DNA from 2 places in the Kitasatospora sp. NPDC032150 genome. Region 2 is predicted to be linked to the other one. Evidence: predicted binding sites of a transcription regulator. Region 2 holds the regulator's gene; the other holds the start of a gene.
The links. Region 2 encodes HspR, which represses chaperone genes until heat shock. Its sites were predicted from a motif close to TTGAGNNNNNNNNNCTCAA; they were not measured.

Region 1 (9,232 bases), on a different contig from region 2:
GCGCTCGCCGGGTTTGACGGTGAGTGGTCCCGAGGTCTGGGTGAACATCGTGCCGTGGTCGAGTTTGCCGGTGGTCATCTTGTGGACGGCCACCTCACCCAGGGTGGCCGCGACAGCCGGCACGACGGCCACCGTCAGCAGGACTCGGCGCCACTGCCGCTTCATGGGTTCCCTCTCGGTGAGTGACGGGCCAGGGAGTCCATCGGCTCCTGGTGGGCCGTCTGTTGCTCGCGCTCGCGGACAGCCTGGCGCTGGTCGTAGGCGGCGCGGGTGTTCGGGTTGTCCGGTGCGTCGGTGAGGGGGTGCCGGCCGGGGCGGCCGAAGCGCCGCCAGACGGGCTGGTCACCGTCCCAGGTGGTCGGCCAGGACCTCGATGGTGCGGCGCCGGGTGGTGTACATCGAGACCGCCGAGCCATCGGCGAAGTGCAGCCGGAACCGGGCCATCGCCTGCCACCTCGGGCGCCGCTCGATCCGGGCGACGAGGTGCCGGGGCGCGTGCCACAGCAACTGGCCGGCCTTGCGGATGTCCAGCGCAGTAACGAAGGCGGTCCGGCGGTCGGTGACCACCAGCAGCCTGGACATCGCGCCGCCCGTCGTGGTGGGAAAGCCGTCCGCGAGGCTGCCGGAGCCTCCCGATACCCCGCCCAGCTGCCCCAGCGCGTTGCCGACCCGTGCGCCCACGCCGTGCCCAACGCCCTTGGCGCCCGCCACGGGTACCACCGTCGCCACGTCGAGCAACTGCTCGCCGGGCTCCAGCAGCGGTTCTACGGCCAGGCGGTAACGGTTCATCAGTGTCTCTGTCACCGCGGCAGAGTAGCGGGCGGCGATCACCCCACGTTCAGGCGGGTCCGCCGGATGCGGCGGCTCCACGTGTACCGGCACCGGTTGGCTGCGTAGGTGAAAACGGAGAGCACTTGTCGGCGGGTTCGGAGAGCGGTCGTCGGCTGTCGGCGCCCGAATGAGTTGAGGCGGGAAGAGCGGCGGGCGCCGACCAGCAGGTCGCGAAGGCCGCGCTCGGCACCCTCGCCCGTAGCGGCTGGCTCACCGGCTCACCCGTCCGGTACATGCTGCGCCCCGGCACCCGCTACCAGCCCCAGGAGCAGTACGACCAGACGCACCTGGCCGACCGTCCGCACGCCAGCCCGGCCCGCGCCCTGACGCGCTGTACCGCCGACCCGGTGGCGCGCCACCGCGGGACGTTCGACGCGCCGGGCGGGAGGTTCTACTGCGGCAGTGTGCGGCCGATGCTTTCCTTCCACAGGCTGCGGGCCCGGTCCAGGTGTAGCAGCGCGATGTACCACCACAGCTCGTCGCCCCCGGCCGGGTCGCCCGCGGTGGTGCGGCGCGCGGCGCTCTGGGCCTCCTGCAGCGCACTGCTGACGTGCCACCACGCCGGGGCCGTGCTGTCCAAGGAGGCGATGCGGCGCCGGACGCTCTCGCTGACCGTCTCCCACAGCGCTTGCAGGGTGTAGCGCAGAGAGCGCTCGTCGGGCGCCTCGGCCTCCGCTGGCGGGATAGTGGGATCGAGGACGACGCGCCCCCAGGTGTTGATGCACTGCGCGACCAACGCGAGCGTGACGTGCAGTAGCGGAACGCTCCTGGGGGCAGCGACCGTGCCGAGGACGGCCGGCGCGTTCGGGGAGGGCTCGAGGAACCCGGCCCCGCCGGCGGCGTTCGCGTCGCGGACCAGGGAGGCCGCTCGCGCGGCGTTGCCGTGTCAGCGCGACGACCTCGGATGGTTCAACCCGGCCGACCGCTGCTACTGGAAGGCGGAGCAGCCCCAGCCGCCGGCTGGCGATCCGTCCTGGCAGGCTCTGGAGGAGTGGGTACGGCGCCTGAGCGACATCCATACCGCCGGTGTGTCGCTGGAGCAGGTCGGTCGCCATCCCGAGGCCAGCCGCGCGGTGAGGCGGGTCAGCTGCGGGATCAGCGCCTTCGGAGCGCTGCGCAGGCTGAGCAGGCCGACGTCGCCTTCGAACTGGGATGCGCGATTGCGGCGATCGAACGCGCCGACACCCACCTGCGCCGGGCGCAGCACCTCGCCGCAGAGCTGGTCTACACCGGGCCGGTCCCGGGCGTCTGAACGCCGGCCCGGGAGGATGGTCTCGGGAGCGGCGGCCCGCTCTTGCGCCGTCCCCCGCTCTTGCACCGTCGGCGCTTTGGACCGCGTGTGCGGGTCGTGGCAGCGCAGCGGTACGCGGGCCGTACAGGCCTGCCCGGGTTCAGGCACGACGGTGAGGCTCAACCAGGTCGGTGAGGCCGAGAAGGTCGAACACTCGGGCGACGATCGGTGCCGTCACGTCCGTGACTCTCAGGACGACACCTTCCTCCTGCGCCTGGCGATGGAGCCGCTCCAGGACGTCTGCGCCCGAGCAGTCGCAGAATCGCACCTGTGCGAAGTCGAGGTCGACGCGCCTGCGCCTGGGCCGGCGCGCTAGGCACTCCTTGACGCGGAGGTCGAGCTCGGGCGCGGTGGCGAGGTCGATCTCGCCCGTGACCGCGACGGTGGCCTGGCCGTCCCACCAGGCGACGGCGGTGCGGAAGTCGTTGCCGTTCACAGCCATGGGTCCACCTCCCATAGCCGGTGCAGTATCCACTCCCAGAGGTCGCGGGGGTCATCGCGTGACCGCGCCGGTGCGTCCGCCGGTGCGATCCGCACCGGGCCCGCCCGAACGAGCGGTTCGGCCCCCTGGCGCATCGCTGCTCCGGGGGGAGTGGGCTCGGGGCGCCCGGCGTCCCGGATGACCCGGACGGATACCTGTCGGTGCGCGGCCGGGGGCCGGCCCGAGGCGCGGGCGGTATCCGGTTGAGGCCGGGCGCTCTCGCGTTCGGCGTCGTAGGCGGCTCGCAGCTGGGGATCGTGCAGGACCTCGTAGGCGGCGACCACCGCGCCGAGTCGCTCCGCCGATCCCGGCTCGACGGGGCGGCTGTCGGGGTGCAGCAGCCGGACCAGGGTGCGGTAGGCCGAGGTGACCTGTCGCGCGGACGCCGTGGGCTCCACTCCCAGCACCGCGTAGTGATCGCGTCGGTCTCGCGATCGGGTCATGGCGGACCACCTCCCGGGTGACCCCGGCAAACCTCCTCATAGATCTGGATAGAACCTTGGCCAGCGCTTGTCAAGATGCCCGAAATGGAGATATATGGACTGATGGGTAGACTCCCGCGAGAGCCTCATCGCTGTCACCGACCCACGAGGAGAGTGATCCGTGATGTTGATGCGAACCGATCCGTTCCGCGAGCTCGACCGGCTCACCCAGCAGCTGCTGGGCACCACGGCCCGGCCGGCGGCGATGCCGATGGACGCCTATGAGAGCGACGGATCCTTCCTGATCCGCCTCGACCTGCCCGGCATCGCGCCCGAGAGCATCGACCTGAACGTCGAGCAGAACGTCCTGACGGTCAAGGCCGAGCGGTCGGCACCGGAGATCGAGGACCGCGAGATGGTCGTCGCCGAACGGCCCTACGGCGTCTTCAGTCGCCAGGTGTTCCTCGGCGATACTCTCGCGGCCGATAAGATCGAGGCCGACTACGACGCTGGCGTGCTCACGATCCGCATCCCGATAGCCGAACAGGCCAAGCCGCGCAAGATCGAGATCACGAGCAGCGGCGAGAAGAAGCAGATCACCGGCTGAGCAGTGCACCGCCAGCCTGTCTGGCGGGTGCAGCCTTGGCAGGCCCGGCGGACTCCTGGTGTACGCCCGGGGTTGTCACCCGGGCCGTCGCCGGGGACAGCGATCCGAGTCGTCTCCGCCCCCGCCCGGTCGGGCTGACAGGGGGGCGAGTGATCTCCGTCGTGAGGCCGCGACATTGCCGGGCTCGCGGGAATCTCGGCCTGCTGAAGGGTTTCTCCCAACGCGCCGTTGTCCGCATGCGGGCCCCCTCAGTACCCGGCGTTGTCGTGCACCGCGCTGGTCCCGGACTGCGGTGCGATGTCCTGTTTGTCCTGCGCCAAGGAGGTGCGGAGGGCTTCGCGTATGGCTTCCAGGCGTGCGAGGCAGACGTCCATCGAGGCGATGGCGGCGCCGCTGTCGGTCCGCATCCGGCGTCCGACGGCTTCGAGCTGGTTCTCGATCCGCTGCCAGCGCGCCTCCGCGGCGGCCAGGGGGTCAGGCGCGCTGCTGGTCGCTGTCATGGCGCAGCTGATCGGTGTGCTGGGCGAGGTCGTCGAGGCGGTGGGCGATCCGGGGGTGATGGCTGCCGAGGTGGGGGCGGATGGCGGCCAGGGGTGTGAGGAGTTCGGCGGCGTCCGGGGCGCCGAGCGCGGTGTGGAGGTCATTGAGCGCGGGGCGGGCAGCCGGGGTGAGGTCGCTCAGGGCGGTGACCTGGGCGGCGAGCCGGCGCAGGTCGGCGGCGTTCGCACGGGCCCAAGTGGTGACGGCGCGTTCGGCGGCGCGCCGGTCGCGGACCGCCTTGACCCGTCCGGCGCCGGTGGGCGCGCCCGGGTCGGTGGCGGGCTTGAGGCGCAGGTAGCGGTTCTCGGCGGCCTGGCGACTGGCGACGCCCATGGGCTGGGCGAGGTCGGCCCAGGTGGCGCCCGAGGCACGGGCGGCTTCCACCAGCGGGGCCTCCCAGCTGGCGAGTTCGGTGCGCAGCTCGCGCAGCAGGAGCAGGGTGGCCAGTGCCTGCTCGGGGCTGGCCTGGGTGGTGGGCGGGGTCGTGGCGTGGGTGTCCTGGGCGGTACGGACGGCTTTGTTTATGGCGGCGAGCGCCGCGGCGGCGGCGAGGAAGGACGCCGGTCCGGCCGGCGGTGTGCCGCCGGTGGCGGGTGCTCCGGGCCGCTTTCCCATCGGTGTCACTCCTTTAGCGACTTTGGGGTTTGTCATCGGATGGATGACATGTTAGAACGGTTTCAGGTGAAGCGCACTGGCACCCATCGATCAGTGGAGGTGTTTCGCGATGCTGATGCGCACCGATCCGTTCCGCGAGCTGGACCGGCTGACCCAGCAGTTCCTGGGGGCGACGACGGGCACGTGGTCGCGGCCGACCCCGATGCCGCTGGACGCCTACCGCGCCGGCGGCGAGTACGTGATCTGCTTCGACCTGCCGGGGGTGGACCCGGAGGCGATCGACATCGATGTCGAGCGGAACATGCTGACCGTCAAGGCCGAACGGCGTCCCCGCCACGAGGGCGAGGATGTGAAGTGGGAGCTGTCCGAGCGTCCGCTCGGCGTGTTCTCCCGGCAGGTCATGCTCTCCGACACGCTCGACCCCGAGGGGATCAGTGCCGACTACGACTCCGGCGTGCTGACGCTGAAGATCCCGGTCGCCGAGAAGGCCAAGCCCCGCAAGATCGCCATCGGCCACAGCGGAAGCCGCAAGGAGATCAAGGCCTGACCGCGTCCCTGTGCCGTTCCGCGCCGCCCGCACCCCCCGGGCGGGCGGCGCGGAACATTCCCGCATCCGGCCCTGCATCCCCCGGTCCGGCTCGGCCAGTACCGGCCGATGAGACCGTGAGCGATGGGCGGCCGACACCGTTCGTGGTGAGGGCCGGCGGTGAGATCGACCTTGCCGCCGCCCCGCGGCTTCGCCACCGGCTGTCCGCGGCGCTTGAGGCGCATCGGGAGGTGGTGCTCGACTTGTCGGAGGTGACGTTCGTGGACTGCTCGGGTCTGGGTGTCCTTGTCCAGGCCCGCAACCAGGCCGACCGGTACGGCGGCCGGCTCTTCCTGCGCGGCGTCGGCGGGCCGGTGGCCAGGCTGCTCAGGCTCACCGGCCTCTATCGCCGCCTGGCCGCCGGGCCCTGACCGGCCCCGCACCTGGCCGGCCCGGTCCGTGCCGGGACGAAGGGAGGATTCGCGGTGACTCTTCGATGGGAGGCGTTCTTGGACCGGGTCCAGGAACGCGGCGAGTACGACATTGCTCAGGATGCCGACCGCGCGGCCCGCGTCGTGCTGGCCCTGCTCGGCGCCCATCTGGTCGGCGACGTGCGCGCGGAGCTCGCGGCGCGTCTGCCCGAGACCTTCGCTCTGATCTTGCTGAACCCCTTGCAGGCCGCCGAACCGCTCAGTCCCGAACGGTTCGTGCGCGCCACCGCTGCCTGGATCGAGGGGGCCACCGAGAAGACCGCCGTGTGGGACATCGGGGCCGTCCTGTCCACGGTGGCCGACGCCGCTGGCGACGAGCTGATGGAGCGCGTCCTGTTCCAGCTTCCGCCCGGCTACGACGTCCTGTTCGGCCGCCCCGCCCCCGGCCACCGACCCTGACCCTTTTCGTGCCGCCGCCCATGCCGCGGCGGCCCGCCCGGAAGGCACGCCCATGACCCGGCACCGCCGCCTGATCCAGCAGGTCCGCCAACTCGGCCGCTATCCCAGCGACGAGGAAGCCGAACGCGTCCTGGACACGGTCCTGGCCGTCCTCGGCTCCCAGCTCACCGGCGACGAACGCTGCGAGCTGGCCGCCACGCTCCCCGAGCGGGCCCGCGCCGTCTTCGCCTCGCAGATCCCCCTGCCCGAACCCGTCGCCGCCCCCGCCTTCGTCGAAGCCGTCGCCCGGGCCCTGAACACCAGCCTCACCAGTGCCCGTTGGGACGCCTCCTCCGTCCTGGCCGGCCTCGCGATGCTCGGTGGCGAGCGGCTCACCGACCGCCTCCTCGCAGGCCTGCCCCGCAGCTACGCGCTCCTATTTGGCCGCGCCGACCTCACCCCTGCCGCCGCCTGAATCCCGCCCGGGCGGGAACCCGCCGGCGCGCCCGGTCGCGCGAGGCACCCGCCCGGTGCTACGCGGATGCGTGTCCATTGCCGGGGGTCCGGTCCAGGTCGGCCTCCAGTTCCTCCACCCGGGTCTGGAGATCGAGTACCCGGCGCGCGCCTTCCAGGGTCAGTCCCTCGCTGATCAACTTCACCAGGGCGGCGACCCGGTCGATCTCCCGGCGCGAGTACCTGCGCTGGCCGCCCGCGGAACGCACCGGCACCACCACGCCCTGCTCGTCCAGCCGGCGCAGAAAGGCCACATGGACATCCAGCATGGCGGCGACCTGCCCCACCGCGTAGAGCGCCGCATCCGGGTCGTCGATCGGCAGCACCACGATCTCACCTCGCCGCGCATGAAACCTCACCTCCATGTTACAGATTCCCTCCAGCCCCAGCCATGCGTTGCGCCGCCCACATCCGCATGGGTGCCGCGCGGCGGACAGCCCAAACACAGACTTGACATGATGCGACTCAAGTTTTATGTGTCGGTATAGGGAAGTTCTGTACGTGAATGCGATGAAGGAGGTCGGAGATGACTCGCGGAGTCGGAATCGATCTCGGAACGACGAACTCGGTGGTCTGCGTGCTGGAGGGTGGTGAGCCGGCCGTCATCACGAACACCGAGGGCGCGCGCACCACCCCGTCGGTGGTGGCGTTCGGCAAGGGCGGCGAAGTGCTCGTCGGCGAGGTCGCCAAGCGCCAGGCCGTCACCAACGTGGACCGCACCGCCAGGTCGGTGAAGCGCCACATGGGCGAGAGCGACTGGCACTTTCCGGAGAAGGGGGACGTGGACGGCAAGCGGTACACCGCGCAGGAGATCTCGGCGCGGGTGCTGCAGAAACTGAAGCGTGACGCAGAGGCATACCTGGGTGAGGAGGTCACCGATGCGGTGATCACGGTGCCGGCGTACTTCAACGAGTCCCAGCGCACCGCGACCAAGGAGGCCGGGGAGATCGCGGGCCTGAAGGTGGCGCGGATCATCAACGAGCCGACCTCCGCCGCGCTGGCGTACGGGCTGGACAAGGAGAACGACCAGACGGTGCTGGTCTTCGACCTGGGCGGCGGTACGTTCGATGTGTCGCTGCTGGAGATCGGGGAGGGCGTGGTGGAGGTGAAGGCCACCTCCGGCGACACCCACCTGGGCGGTGATGACTGGGACCAGCGGATCGTCGACCATCTGGTCCAGCAGTTCAAGAGCGGCTACGGCATCGACCTGTCCAGGGACAAGATGGCCGCACAGCGTCTGCGCGAGGCCGCCGAGAAGGCGAAGATCGAGCTGTCCGCCGCCACCGAGACGACGATCAACCTGCCCTACATCAGCGCCTCCTCCGAAGGGCCGCTGCACCTGGACGGGAAGCTCACCCGCGCCCAGTTCGAGCAGATGACCGCCGATCTGCTGGAACGCTGCGAGGGCCCCTTCCACCAGGCCGTGAAGGACGCCAAGATCAAGGTCTCGGACGTCGACCACGTCATCCTGGTCGGCGGCTCCACCCGGATGCCGGCCGTCACCGACCTGGTGAAGAAGCTCACCGGCAAGGACCCGCACAAGGGCGTCAACCCGGACGAGGTCGTCGCCGTCGGCGCCGCCCTGCAGGCCGGCGTGCTCAGGGGCGAGGTCAAGGACGTCCTGCTGCTGGACGTCACCCCGCTGTCGCTGGGCATCGAGACCAAAGGCGGCATCATGACCAAGCTGATCGAGCGCAACACCACAATCCCGACCAGGCGCTCGGAGGTCTTCACCACCGCCGAGGACAACCAGCCCTCGGTGACCGTGCAGGTGTACCAGGGCGAGCGCGAGATCGCCGCATACAACAAGAAGCTCGGCATGTTCGAACTCACCGGCATCGCCCCGGCTCCGCGCGGCGTGCCGCAGATCGAGGTCACCTTCGACATCGACGCCAACGGCATCATGCACGTCGGCGCGAAGGACCTCGGCACCGGCAAGGAGCAGAAGATGACCGTCACCGGCGGCTCCGCCTTGCCCAAGGACGACATCGACCGCATGATCCGCGAGGCGGAGCAGCACGCTGAGGAGGATCGCCGCCGCAAGGAGGCCGCCGAGGCCCGCAACCAGGGCGAGCAACTCCTCTATGGCACCGAGAAGTTCCTCAACGACAACCAGGACAAGGTACCCGCCGACGCGAAGAGCGAGGTCGAGACGGCCTTGGCGGACCTGGGGGAGAAGCTCAAGGGCGAGGACACCGCCGCGATCCGCGCGGCGAGCGACAACGTCGCCCGGGTCAGCCAGAAGCTCGGCCAGGCCCTCTACGCCCAGACCGCCCCCGGTGCACCGGGCGGCGCGACCGGCCAACAGGGCACGGAGGGGGAGGAAGTCGTGGACGCCGAGATCGTGGATGAGGACGAGCACAAGGGAGGCGCCGCATGACCACCCCGCCCAGGCCGAGCAAGAGCACTGAAGACCAGCGCCCGCCGGTGGTCATCCGCGACAAGCGGCGCATCGACCCGGACACCCTGCAACTGCGTGATGTCGGCACGAAGCGGCCGACCGAGCCCGAGGGACGGGAGCACCCTGGCGGCACCGA
Region 2 (13,038 bases):
ACGGGCCCGAGGCCGGACGCTCCTGGCGGGGCGTCGGGAAGGTGTCGCCGGGGGCGGTCCAGAAGCCCTCGCGGAGGGAGAGGGCCATGCCCGCCCAGTCGAGCGCGGTCTCCACGGTGTGGCGCAGCGCCTCCTGGGACCAGGTGTCGTCGAAGACCAGCGGCAGTACCGGCGCGACCTGCTCGATGGTGGCGATCAGCGGGTTGTGTGTGATCGCCTCGTCCACCAGCAGCACCACCGGCTTGCGCAGTGCGGAGGCCCAGCCGAGCTCCAGGCTCACGCCGGCCGAGAGCGGGGCTCCGACGTAGGCGAAGACCAGGTCGGCGGTCTGCAGCGCGCGGAAGTCGGACGGCACCCGGGGCTCGGGCGCCCGGCCCTCCACGCTCCAGGCGTCGCTGTGGTGAGCGCTGTACACGGCCGCGCCGCTGCGCAGCAGCGTCGAGCGGAGGGTGGTCAGCCTGGTCCGGCTGGCCAGGGTCACCACGCTGTCGGCCGGCCCGGTCAACCGCATCAGCGGCGCGGCCAGGAACACCCGTGCGCGACGACCCTCAGGGGTCTGGACGGCGCGCTGGCGCAGGTAGGGCTCACTCATGTCGACTCCGGGGGACGGCCTACCGGGGAGAGAAACGTCCTGGTGGGCGGGTGTGGTGTGTGGTGTTCGGTCTGGCAGGGGCAGTGTGATGCTGCTGGTGTGGACACGCCCCTTGGCTATTGACCAGTCTTCGGCGTTCCTTGCTCCGACGGGGGAGGCGGGGCACTGGTGCGCGGGGTGGGGCGTGCACTGATCGTCGCCGGTGACGGTTGACGCCGTCCACTGCCCCGGGGTGTCATCTCGATGTCTGGCAGTCAGATGACAGCGGTCGGCAGCCGCAACTCACGGACGGACATCAAGCGCTTCCATTAGCGGGGGTGTCATCTTTTTGCCAGGCGGAAGAATGACACCCTCTGCAGCGGGCCGACTGTTTGCGTGACCTCGGCTGGTCGCGCTTTGATGGCTCGGGCCAAACAGCCATTCGGGTACTGCTGCCGACGTTCCGAACCGGCGACTAGCATACGGCCGGTTATAGCGGATACATGACAAGGAGTGGCGACGTGCGACGCGTTTCCCGGTTCGTGATCAATGGACTAGCGATCACCGCTCTGCTGCTCGCCGTGCCGTCGGCCCTCCCCAGCGACTGGGGATGGAACAAGGCAGCGCCTGCGACTACCTCCGTTCAGGACCGCACCGCGGTACCGCAGAGTGCGTACCTCGCCGACTGGGGCTGGAACCGCGCGGTTGTGGTCGCTGACCCGACTTCCGCGCGAACGGTGGCCGGGGGGCAGGCGGTTGCCGTCGACCAGGACTGGGGCTGGAACTGACCGACGTCGCTTGAAGGTGGCGAACGGCCGGTCATGCCTCCGGGAGGAGGTCGTCGTTCGCGCTGAACAGGTGTGGTGAGCTCATGGCCATCCGCCAGCCCAGTTGGAACAAGGTCTCCGCTTCGTACTCCTCGCGGATGTCCGCTATGTGCCGCGCCAGCGTGCGTTCGCTGATGCCGAGGCTTCTGGCGATGACTCGGTGGCCCACGCCTTGGATCATCATCCGCAGGATTTCCGCGCGAAGCCTCGAGATCACTTCCTGGGGTACCTCTGTGGCGCCGGGAAACGGAATTGCGCGGTCCCAGAGACCTTCGAAGGTGGCTGTCAGGTGCGCCACCACTGCGGCATCGTGGACGAACGCGGCGCGTTCGTAGTCCCCCTGGACCGGGATGACGGCGACCTCGCGGTCGACGATGATCAGCCGGGTGAACGGCTCGGCGAGGGTCCTGACCTCGGCACCCTGATCGGTCATGCGCTCGGCATATTGGCGGGTCGGTGCCGAGTAACGTGCGCTGGGCTGATAGATCGTCCGACGGGAAACTCCTCGGCGCACCAGCATGACGTCGCGGTCACCGATCCTGCGGATCAGATCCTGAGGGCGACTTCCGCCGGGCTGCGCCGTCAGTACTTCTTTGGCGGCGCCCTCGACGAGGATCTCCAGACGCTGGTTGATCTCGGCGAGTCCGTGGACGTATTCGACCGGCCCGCCCTGCTCAGTGGGTGGGCTGCTCGCTCCGTATGCCTGGGTGAGTTCTTGCAGGGCCGAGGGGAGTGCGACCGCCCGGGACAGGAACGAATGGGCCTGCTCCTGCCAGTACGTGCCCAAACGGCTTGCTATGTGGGAGGGATCCGCGGCGATCAGCGCGGTCGGATCTTCGTTGTCCGGAGTCAGGAGCCCGAGTTCCAGAAGCTCGGCTTTCGCCTCGGGATCGGCTTCTGCAGCCGCATTCAGCCGGCCTCCTTCAGCGACTACTCGAAGGTAGAGGGATCTCGCGGATCGGGAAATCACGTCATGGGGATCAGCCTGGGACTGGGCTATGCCTGGGTCCCTCATTGCTGGCCTCCCATCCCTCTGGCTCCGTCCGGCGAGGCCGACCGCGTGTTGGGTTCTCAGACCGGAACCAGGTCCCGGGAACCAGGTCCTGTGACAGACCGTTGCAGCCGACTTATCAGGGAGCACTCTACGCATGAGCGCGAGCTGTTGGCACCCCGTCAGCAGGCGGCGCCAACAGCTCGCGGAGGAGCCGATCTCTACCGCTTCGGCCGCCACACCACCAGAGCGCTCGACTGCTGGACCTGCTGGTACGGAACGAGGTCCCGGCGGTACGAGGCGTGGACGGCGGCCTCGCGCTGCTGGAGGGTGGCGGCGGCGTCCTCCAGGGAGCCGACCAGTTCGGCGATGCGGGACTGGAGGGCGGTGACGTGGTTCTCCAGCTCGATGATGCGCTTGATGCCGGCCAGGTTGATGCCCTCGTCCTGGGACAGGCGCTGGACCTCGCGCAGCTGCTGGATGTCGCGGGCGGAGTAGCGCCGGCCGCGGCCCGCCGTCCGGTCGGGGCAGACCAGGCCGAGGCGGTCGTACTGACGCAGGGTCTGCGGGTGCAGGCCGGACAGCTCGGCGGCCACCGAGATGACGTAGACCGGGGTGTCCTCGGTCAGCACGTAGTTGGTCCTACCCGCGGGGTTGGCACGGGACGAGGAGGCCCGGCCCGGGCGGGGACCGCCCGGGAGCCCCTCCCCGAGGCCCGGGCCGATCGGGTTGCCGGAGCCGGTCTGGTCCTGGTTCATCTGGTCACGCTCCCTCCGCCGCCTTGAAGAGGGCGGCACGCGGGTCGTCCGAGGCGGTGGCCTCGCGATAGTGCTCCAGTGCGCTCAGTGCGTCGCCGGTGACGTTCTTGGGGACCACGACCTCCACGGTGACCAGCAGGTCGCCGCGGGTGCCGTCCTTGCGGGTGGCACCCTTGCCACGGGCCCGCATGGTGAGGCCGTTGGCGCTGCCGGGCGGCAGCTTGAGCTTCACGGCGGGGCCGTTCAGCGTCGGCACCTCGATGGTGCCGCCGAGCGCGGCCTCGGGGAAGCTGACCGGGACCGTCACGGTGAGGTTGTCGCCCTTGCGGCCGAAGACCGGGTGCGAGTCCACGTGGACCGTGACATAGAGGTCGCCGGGCTGGCCACCGCGCTCGCCCTGGGCACCCTTGCCCTTGAGCCGGATGCGCTGGGCGTCCTGCACCCCGGCGGGGATGCGGACCTGCATGGTTCGGGCGGAGCTGGCGCGGCCGCTGCCGTGGCAGACGGTGCACGGGTCGTCGACCAGCATGCCGCGGCCCTTGCAGTCCCGGCAGGGGTCGGAGAGCGCGAAGGCGCCCTGGCCCCGGCTGACGGTGCCCGCGCCCACACAGGTCGGGCAGACCCTGGGCGTGGTGCCGGCCTTGGCACCGGTGCCGGAACAGCTGCGGCACGGGGCCTGGCTGGTCATCCGGAGCGGGACGGTGGCGCCGTCCACGGCCTCCTCGAAGCTCAGCGTCACCTCGGTCTCGACGTCGGCGCCCCGGCGCGGCTGGGCCTGCCGGCCGCCGCGGCCCCCGAACAGCCCGCCGAAGACGTCGCCGATGCCCCCGCCGCCGCCCTGCGAGCCGCTGAACAGGTCGCCGAAGTCGAAGTTGTAGCTGCCGCCGCCGGCCCCACCACCGCGGAAGCCGCCCGCGCCGAACAGCGACCTGGCCTCGTCGTACTCCTTGCGGCGCTTCTCGTCCGAGAGGACGTCGTACGCCTCGGAGATGTCCTTGAAACGCTCCTCGGCCTTGGCGTCACCCTTGTTGGCGTCGGGGTGGAACTCCCGGGCCAGCTTGCGGTACGTCTTCTTGATCTCGGCGGCGGTGGCGTCCTTGGGCACACCGAGGACCTTGTAGTAGTCCTTCTCCACGTAGTCCTTGGTGCTCATGGCTGCCGCCACCTCCCAGGCCAGAAATAACGGTCAATGCTCGCGGATACGGCGCTGCGGAGCCGTCCGTCGCAACGATGGACGACGTACGACTCCGCAGCGCACAGAGTGTCAGCTTTCGGCCGCACCGTCACCCTTGTCGGACTCCGGCTTGTCGGAGGCCTCCGGGGCGGACGTGCTCTGGCTCCCCGGCTGGGGCTCGGCCACCGCGACCATCGCCGGGCGGATGATCCGCTCGCCGATGCGGTAGCCGGGCTGGAGGATCTGCACGCAGGTGTCCTCGGTGACGTCCGAGGAGTAGCTGTGCATCAGCGCCTCGTGCATGGTCGGGTCGAAGGGCTCGCCCTCCTTGCCGAACTGCTGCAGGCCCAGCTTGGCGACGACCATCTCCAGCGACTCGGCGACGGACTTGAAGCCACCCGTCACCTCGCCGTGCTCGCGGGCCCGGCCGATGTCGTCCAGCACCGGGATCAGGGTCTCCAGGATGTTGGAGACCGCGATCTCGCGAACCGTCAGCCGGTCGCGCTCGACCCGCTTGCGGTAGTTCTGGTACTCGGCCTGGAGGCGCTGCAGGTCGGCCGTCCGCTCGGTGGCCTCGCGCTTGGCAGCGGCGAGCTCGTCGGTGGAGGCGTCCGCGACGGCCTCCTCGGCGGCCTTGAGGACGGCCTCCTCGGCGGCGGAGTCGTCGCCGGGCTTGCCGCCCTGGCGCTTCTCCGTCATGCCGCACCACCCTTGGGCTTGTCCTCGTCGACGATCTCGGCGTCGACGACGTCGTCGTGGGCGGCACCGGCGGCGGCGTCACCGGCCGGGGCGCCGGCGGCCTCGTTCTGCGCGTAGAGGGCCTGGCCCAGCTTCTGCGCGGTGGTGGAGACCTTCTCGGTGGCCTCGCGGATCGCCGCGATGTCCTCGCCCTTGAGCTTCTCCTTCAGCTCGGCGATCGCGGTCTCGACCTCGGTCTTGACCTCGGCCGGGAGCTTGTCGGCGTTGTCGGCGATGAACTTCTCGGTCGAGTAGACGAGCTGCTCGCCCTGGTTGCGGGTCTCGACGGCCTCGCGGCGCTTGGTGTCCTCCTCCGCGTACTGCTCGGCCTCGCGGCGCATCCGGTCGACCTCGTCCTTCGGCAGCGAGGAGCCGCCGGTGACGGTCATCTTCTGCTCCTTGCCGGTGCCGAGGTCCTTCGCGGCCACGTGCATGATGCCGTTGGCGTCGATGTCGAAGGTGACCTCGATCTGCGGCAGGCCGCGCGGGGCCGGCGGCAGGCCGGTCAGCTCGAACATGCCGAGCTTCTTGTTGTAGGCCGCGATCTCGCGCTCGCCCTGGTAGACCTGGATCTGCACGGACGGCTGGTTGTCCTCGGCCGTGGTGAAGATCTCCGAGCGCTTGGTCGGGATCGTGGTGTTGCGCTCGATCAGCTTGGTCATGATGCCGCCCTTGGTCTCGATGCCGAGGGACAGCGGGGTGACGTCCAGCAGCAGGACGTCCTTGACCTCGCCCTTGAGGACACCGGCCTGCAGCGAGGCGCCGATGGCGACGACCTCGTCCGGGTTGACGCCCTTGTTGGCCTCCTTGCCGCCGGTCAGCTCCTTGACCAGCTCGGAGACGGCGGGCATACGGGTCGAGCCACCGACCAGGACCACGTGGTCGATCTCGGACAGCTGGATGCCGGCGTCCTTGATGACGTTGTGGAACGGAACCTTGCAGCGCTCCAGCAGGTCCGCGGTCAGCTGCTGGAACTGGGCCCGGGTGAGCTTCTCGTCCAGGTGCAGCGGGCCCTCGGCCGAGGCGGTGATGTAGGGCAGGTTGATCGAGGTCTCGGAGGACGAGGACAGCTCGATCTTGGCCTTCTCGGCGGCCTCGCGCAGACGCTGCAGGGCCATCTTGTCCTTCGACAGGTCGACTCCGTGGCCGGCCTGGAAGACCTTCACCAGGTGGTCGACGACCCGCTGGTCCCAGTCGTCACCACCGAGGTGGTTGTCACCGTTGGTGGCCTTCACCTCGACGACGCCGTCGCCGATCTCCAGCAGGGAGACGTCGAAGGTGCCACCACCGAGGTCGAAGACCAGGATGGTCTGGTCGTCCTTGTCCAGGCCGTAGGCCAGGGCGGCGGCGGTCGGCTCGTTGACGATGCGCAGGACGTTCAGACCCGCGATCTCACCGGCCTCCTTGGTGGCCTGGCGCTCGGAGTCGTTGAAGTACGCCGGGACGGTGATGACCGCGTCCGTGACGGTCTCGCCCAGGTAGGCCTCGGCGTCGCGCTTCAGCTTCTGCAGGATGAAGGCGGAGATCTGCTGGGGGTTGAAGTCCTTGCCGTCCAGGTTGATCTTCCAGTCGGTGCCCATGTGGCGCTTGACCGACCGGATGGTGCGGTCGACGTTGGTGACCGCCTGACGCTTGGCGACCTCGCCGACCAGGACTTCGCCGTTCTTAGCGAAGGCGACGACGGACGGCGTGGTCCGGGCGCCCTCGGCGTTCGTGATGACGGTGGGCTCGCCGCCCTCCAGAACGCTGACGACCGAGTTAGTCGTACCGAGGTCGATGCCGACCGCACGTGCCATCGTGGATACCTCCGACGAGAAGTTGAGCTTTACGGGCTCAAGCATGCACGAGGGGCACGAACGAGTCAACAGCCATGAGTCGAGTCGGCTCAAGTTTGCTGCGGCGGGCGTCCGCCTCTTCCGTTTTCGCCCGAATGAGTGAGTATGGCCTTACGTGACTGCCGCCATACCTTGAGCACCTTCTGGATCAGTGCTAATGGGCGATAAGGTCCGGCCGGTGGGTGGTTAAGTTACCCACGAGTACACTTGACCGACCTATACCTTCACCGCCACTGGAGTACGGAGAAGCCGGATGCAGCTAGCAGCGATCCTCATCTCACTGGGCACGACCGTGGTCGGCGTGGCGCTGTTCGCTCGTGCCATCGCGCAGATCTACCGGTTCGTCCGGCTCGGCCAGCCCGTCCCGGCCGGATCGAGGATCAACGACCCGGCCGCCCGGACGGTGACCCTGATCCGGGAGTTCCTCGGGCACAGCCGGATGAACAAGTGGGGCATCGTCGGTGTCGCCCACTGGTGCGTCGCCGTCGGCTTCTACGCGCTGATCCTCACCCTGGTCGGCGCGTTCGGTCAGCTCTTCGACCCGGACTTCGAGGTCCCGGTCGTCGGTGACTGGACGCCGTACCTGGTGTTCCAGGAGCTGCTCGGCCTGGTGACCTTCCTCGGCATCGCGGTGCTGACCGTGATCCGCCAGCTGAGCCTGCCGAACAAGGCGGGCCGCAAGTCCCGCTTCGCGGGGTCCAACATGGGCTTCGCCTACTTCATCGAAGCGGTCATCCTGATCATCGGTGCGGCGATCCTGACCCTGCGCGGCCTGGAGGGTGCGCAGGCCGGGGTCGACCACTACTCGGCCGCGTACGTGGTCTCGTACCCGCTGGTGAAGGCGTTCTCCGGGCTGAGCATCGGCACCCTGCACAACCTGCTCTGGCTGACTGCGACGATCAAGATCTCGGTCTCCTTCATCTGGATGATCACGGTCTCGCTGAACACCGACATGGGTGTCGCCTGGCACCGCTTCCTGGGCTTCCCGAACATCTGGTTCAAGCGGAACGCCGACGGCGCGGTGGCGCTCGGCGCGCTGCAGCCGATGACCAGCGGCGGCCAGCCGATCGACTTCGAGGACCCGGCCGAGGACGCGGTCTTCGGCGTCTCCCAGGTCGAGCACTTCTCGTGGAAGGGCATCCTCGACTTCTCGACCTGCACCGAGTGCGGGCGTTGCCAGTCGCAGTGCCCGGCCTGGAACACGGGCAAGCCGCTGTCGCCCAAGCTGCTGATCATGTCGCTGCGCGACCACGCCTTCGCCAAGGCGCCCTACCTGCTGGCCGGCGGCGGCAAGGACATGGAGGGCGAGGAGAAGGCGACCGCCGAGCAGCTGGCCGATGTGCCGGCCGCCGCGCTGGCCGAGGCCGAGCGCCCGCTGATCGGCACCGCCGAGGAGAGCGGCGTCATCGACCCGGACGTGCTGTGGTCCTGCACCACCTGCGGTGCCTGCGTCGAGCAGTGCCCGGTCGACATCGAGCACATCGACCACATCGTCGACATGCGCCGCTACCAGGTGATGATCGAGTCCTCGTTCCCGACCGAGGCCGGGACGATGCTCAAGAACCTGGAGAACAAGGGCAACCCGTGGGGCATGGCCACCAAGGCCCGCCTGGACTGGGTCAAGGAACTCAAGAAGGAGACCGGCATCGAGGTGCCGATCATCGGCGAGGACATCGAGCCCGCCGAGGTCGAGTACCTGTACTGGGTCGGCTGCGCCGGCGCCCTGGAGGACCGGGCGAAGAGGACCACCAAGGCCTTCGCGGAGCTGCTGCACACCGCGGGCGTCAAGTTCGCGATCCTCGGCAAGGAGGAGTCCTGCACCGGTGACTCCGCCCGCCGTCTGGGCAACGAGTTCCTGTTCCAGATGCTCGGTGCGCAGAACGTCGAGACGCTGAACGCGGCGCTGGAGGACGCTCCGGTCAAGCGGATCGTCGCCACCTGCCCGCACTGCTTCAACACCATCGCCAACGAGTACCCGCAGCTGGGCGGCCACTTCGAGGTCATCCACCACACCCAGCTGCTGCAGCACCTGATCGACGAGGGCAAGCTCATCCCGGTCAACCCGGTCGAGGGCCTGATCACCTACCACGACCCCTGCTACCTGGGCCGCCACAACAAGGTCTACAGCCCGCCGCGCGAGATCATGGACAAGGTCCCGGGTCTGCGCCAGCAGGAGATGCACCGCCACAAGGAGCGCGGTTTCTGCTGCGGCGCCGGTGGTGCCCGGATGTGGATGGAGGAGCGGATCGGCAAGCGCATCAACACCGAGCGCGTGGACGAGGCGTTGTCGCTCAACCCGGACATCGTCTCCACCGCCTGCCCGTTCTGCCTGGTGATGCTCTCCGACTCGGTCAACGGCAAGAAGAACGAGGGTGCCGCGAAGGAACACCTGAAGGTGGTCGATGTGGCCCAGCTGCTGCTCGACTCGGTGAAGGCCCAGCCGGTGCCGGATCCGGCACCGGTCGAGGTCTGACCTGCGGCGTGGCCGTCGATGTTCGGCCCCCGTCCCCTGCCCGGGGATGGGGGCCGAACTCATTCCGGCCTTCTTGATCTTTGTCGACCGTTAATGTTCGTTTAAGCAGCCGGTCGATCGTCCGTGGGGTTCTTCAATGATTCAGTGATAAAGATCAAGCAGCCGTTGGAACGTGCCTGCTTTGGAAGGAAATACAGTAGGCGCCTACGGGCCCGCATCGGGCTTCCGAACGACGGCACCAGCCAGCAGACCGGCCGGGCCGCCGTACCGGAACGGCCATCACACCGGAACAAGGGGAGAAGCGCGGACCATGACCGAAGCGATCATGCTGGTCGGTGGAAAGGGCACACGACTGCGCCCGCTGACCACCCACACTCCCAAGCCGATGCTCCCCGTCGCCGGAGTGCCCTTCATCGCGCACCAGCTGGCCCGCGCCGCCGCGGCCGGGGTGACCCGCGTCGTGCTGGCCACCTCGTACCTCGCCGAGGTCTTCGTCGACCACTTCAAGGACGGCAGCCCCTACGGCATCGAGCTGGTCTACCTCACCGAGAAGGAGCCGCTCGGAACCGGCGGTGCGATCCGCAACGCCGCCTCCGGCCTCACCTGCGGCCCCGACGAGCCGGTGCTCGTCTTCAACGGCGACATCCTCTCCGGCGTGGACATCGCCGCGCTGCGCGACGGCCACGTCGCCACCGGCGCCGACGTCACCCTGCACCTCACCCGGGTCGAGGACCCGCGTGCCTTCGGCCTGGTGCCCACCGACGGGAACGGGCGGGTGCTGGAGTTCCTGGAGAAGCCCGAGACCCCCGAGCAGATCGTCACCGACCAGATCAACGCCGGGTGCTACGTCTTCACCCGATCGGTGATCGACCGGATCCCCACCGGCCGCGAGGTCTCCGTCGAGCGCGAGACCTTCCCCGAGCTGCTGAACAGCGGCGCCCTGCTTCGCGGCGTGGTCGACACCTCGTACTGGCTCGACCTGGGCACCCCGGCCGCCTTCGTCCGCGGTTCGGCCGACTTGGTGCTCGGCAAGGTCGACTCCCCGGCGGTGCCGGGACCGACCGGTGAGGCCCTGCTGCTGCCCGACGCCGACGTCCAGCCGGGCGCGGTGCTCAGCTGCGGCACGGTGGTCTCCGACGGCGCGGTGGTCGAGCCCGGCGCGATCGTCGAAGGCAGCGTGATCCTGCCAGGCGCGGTGATCAGCGCGGACGCCTTCGTCAAGGACTCCATCGTCGGCGCCTACGCCACGATCGGGGCCCGCACCTCGCTCGACGGGGCCGTGATCGGCGACGGCGCGATCGTCGAGGCCGACAACGAGCTGCCGAACGGCATCCGGATCGCCTGCGGCACCCTGCTGCCGGTCGGCGCGGTCCGTACCACCGCGGGCCCCGGCGGCTGCCCGGCCGGCGAGACCTCGGCGGCCGTGGTGCACGCACCGGCGGTCGGCGCGCAGCGTTAGCCGCTCCGGGCGGGCGGAAGCGTGAGCGCCCGGGTGCTCGGGCGTGCGCAACGGGTGCGCGGGGCGCGTGAGCGTGTGAGCGCGCGGCGGGTGTGCGGATCCGGACGCGCCGGGCGTGCGGCACCGGGCGTTCGCGGAGCCGGGTGCATAGGGTGCGCCGGGCGTACAGAAGCGGACGGATCGGGCGTAAGGATCCGCCGCATGCACCGGCGTGTCACAGCGATGCTGCAATCCCTCCCCGACCTGTTGATCAACCGACACCCAGTCAGTGCCACCGGGTACCGTCGATGTGTGGCTGGCAATGGATACGACAACGGACAGGGCGCCGCAGACCCCCGGCTGGGCTGGCCGGCGGCGCCCGGTGGGCCTTCGGGTGCGCGCACGCAGGCCGGGCAGTACGGGCGCGGGCAGCAGGACGAGCCGCCGTACGCGTCCGGTCAGCCCGAGTTCTTCACCGCGCCGCACGAGGTGTATCCGGGCGGGGCGGGGGCGCACGGGGGCGGGCCGGCGGCGCAGCCGGGAGGACCATCGGCGGACGAACCCGGTCACACCCGGGCCTTCGCCATCGGCGAGCAGCCTTACCCGTACGGTGAGCCGCCGAACCAGCAGTCGTACGAGCCTTACGGGCAGCAGTTCGGACAGCAGGGCTACCCGGACCAGGGGCAGTACCAGGGGCAGCCGCAGGGCTACGGCCCGGGTTACGACGAGCCGCAGGGCTACCCCGGCCAGGACAACGTCGCGGTCTACCGGGCCGGCGGCCAGTCCTCGCCGCACGTCGGCGGGCCGCGGCTGCCCTGGAAGCAACTGCTGGTGGGCATGTACCGGGAGCCGGTCAGGACCTTCGACCGGATGCGGGACCACCAGGTGTGGCTGCCCGCACTGTCCGTCTCGCTGATCTACGGCGTGCTCGCCGTGCTCGGCATCGGCGCCACCCACAACGACGTGGTCAACTCCACCTTCTCGGTGGCGCTCTGGGCGATCGTCGCGGCGGCGGTCGGCTTCACCCTGGCCGGCGGGATGCTCGGTGCGGTGACGTACGCGCTGGCGAGGCAGCTCGGCGGGGACGGGCCCTGGCAGTCGACGATCGGCCTGGCCGTACTGATCGGCTGGACCACGGACGCACCGCGGCTGCTGTTCGCCCTCTTCCTGCCCGCGAGCAACGTCGTGGTGCAGGTGCTCGGCTGGGGGACCTGGTTGTTCTGCGCCTTCCTGCTGACCAGCATGGTGCGCCGACTGCACGACCTGCCCTGGGGCAAGGCGGCGGGCGCGGCGGCGCTGCAGCTGGTGGCACTGCTGGTACTGATCAAACTGCCGACGCTGGGCTGAGCCGGGAGCGCCGGGGCCGGCGGGCGGTGGTCGCAGCGCCGAGGCCGGTGTCGTGGATGCCGAGCCGAGCCGGGTCGGTGCGGGTACGGCGGAGCTAGGGTGGGGGCTGCCCCGCTTCCTTCGACGGTGCCTCTCCACCCTCTTCCCGTGCACGGAGCCAACGAATGACCCTCCTCCCCACCACCCACGTCAGCTTCCCGGCCGGGGAGGTGAGCGGCGAGTCGACCGTGCTCGCCGTGCACGCGCTGGCCGACGGCCGGTACGCCGTGGTCACCGAGGCGACCCCGTTCCACCCGCTCGACCACACCTGGCCCGACCAGCCCGCCGACCTCGGCGAGCTCACCGTCGGCGGCGTCGACTACCCCGTGGTGGACTGCGTGACCGGCGCCGTCGGCCCCGAGGGCGGCGAGCTGCTGGTGGGCGCCGGGATCCCGGTGCGACGGGGCGACGAGGAGTGGTCCTGGCTGGTGCTGCACGTGGTCGAGACGGAGCCGACCGACGCGGTCGGGCAGCTCGCCGAGCTGCGCGTGGACGCGGACCGCCGGGCCCTGCTCTCCGCCGCGCACAGCGGCTGCCACCTGCTCGCCCTGGCCCTGAACGCCGCCCTCGCCCCGCGCTGGCGCAAGGACCCGGGCCGCGCCGACGCCTTCGGCAACCCCGACTTCGACAGCCTCGCCATGGCCTCCTCGGTGATGGACACCGAGGCAAGCACCGACACCTACCGGCTCGGCAAGTCCCTGCGCAAGAAGGGCTTCACCACGGAGGCCACCGAGGAGTACCCCGCGCTGGCGGACGCCCTCCCCGAGCTCACCGAGGCCGTCAACGCCCAGCTCGCCGCCTGGGTCGCGGCAGACGCGGCGGTCCGCATCGAGGTGCCGGGCCCCGA

Region 1: a site for HspR is predicted at 7,146-7,164, ahead of dnaK (molecular chaperone DnaK). Genes of this name have one in related genera too.

What each region holds. Positions count from the first base shown of each region.
Region 1 covers NZ_JBVIMH010000014.1:189,025-198,256, forward strand. Annotated here, with positions in the region: gene ACZ5ON_RS18895 (protease inhibitor I42 family protein) at 1-165, opposite strand, end outside; gene ACZ5ON_RS18900 (hypothetical protein) at 343-804, opposite strand; gene ACZ5ON_RS18905 (hypothetical protein) at 1,223-1,567, opposite strand; gene ACZ5ON_RS18910 (hypothetical protein) at 1,760-2,230, opposite strand; gene ACZ5ON_RS18915 (STAS domain-containing protein) at 2,223-2,564, opposite strand; gene ACZ5ON_RS18920 (J domain-containing protein) at 2,555-3,046, opposite strand; gene ACZ5ON_RS18925 (Hsp20/alpha crystallin family protein) at 3,210-3,632, shown strand; gene ACZ5ON_RS18930 (hypothetical protein) at 3,881-4,132, opposite strand; gene ACZ5ON_RS18935 (hypothetical protein) at 4,107-4,787, opposite strand; gene ACZ5ON_RS18940 (Hsp20/alpha crystallin family protein) at 4,897-5,334, shown strand; gene ACZ5ON_RS18945 (STAS domain-containing protein) at 5,451-5,744, shown strand; gene ACZ5ON_RS18950 (DUF2267 domain-containing protein) at 5,799-6,203, shown strand; gene ACZ5ON_RS18955 (DUF2267 domain-containing protein) at 6,256-6,657, shown strand; gene ACZ5ON_RS18960 (helix-turn-helix domain-containing protein) at 6,716-7,060, opposite strand; gene dnaK (molecular chaperone DnaK) at 7,222-9,075, shown strand; gene ACZ5ON_RS18970 (hypothetical protein) at 9,072-9,232, shown strand, end outside.
Region 2 covers NZ_JBVIMH010000021.1:64,359-77,396, forward strand. Annotated here, with positions in the region: gene ACZ5ON_RS23715 (hypothetical protein) at 1-592, opposite strand, end outside; gene ACZ5ON_RS23720 (hypothetical protein) at 1,093-1,359, shown strand; gene ACZ5ON_RS23725 (helix-turn-helix domain-containing protein) at 1,391-2,368, opposite strand; gene ACZ5ON_RS23730 (heat shock protein transcriptional repressor HspR) at 2,611-3,147, opposite strand; gene dnaJ (molecular chaperone DnaJ) at 3,152-4,300, opposite strand; gene grpE (nucleotide exchange factor GrpE) at 4,412-5,020, opposite strand; gene dnaK (molecular chaperone DnaK) at 5,017-6,855, opposite strand; gene ACZ5ON_RS23750 (heterodisulfide reductase-related iron-sulfur binding cluster) at 7,148-9,367, shown strand; partial or broken gene manB (mannose-1-phosphate guanylyltransferase) at 9,678-10,742, shown strand; gene ACZ5ON_RS23760 (Yip1 family protein) at 11,118-12,152, shown strand; gene ACZ5ON_RS23765 (alanyl-tRNA editing protein) at 12,317-13,038, shown strand, end outside.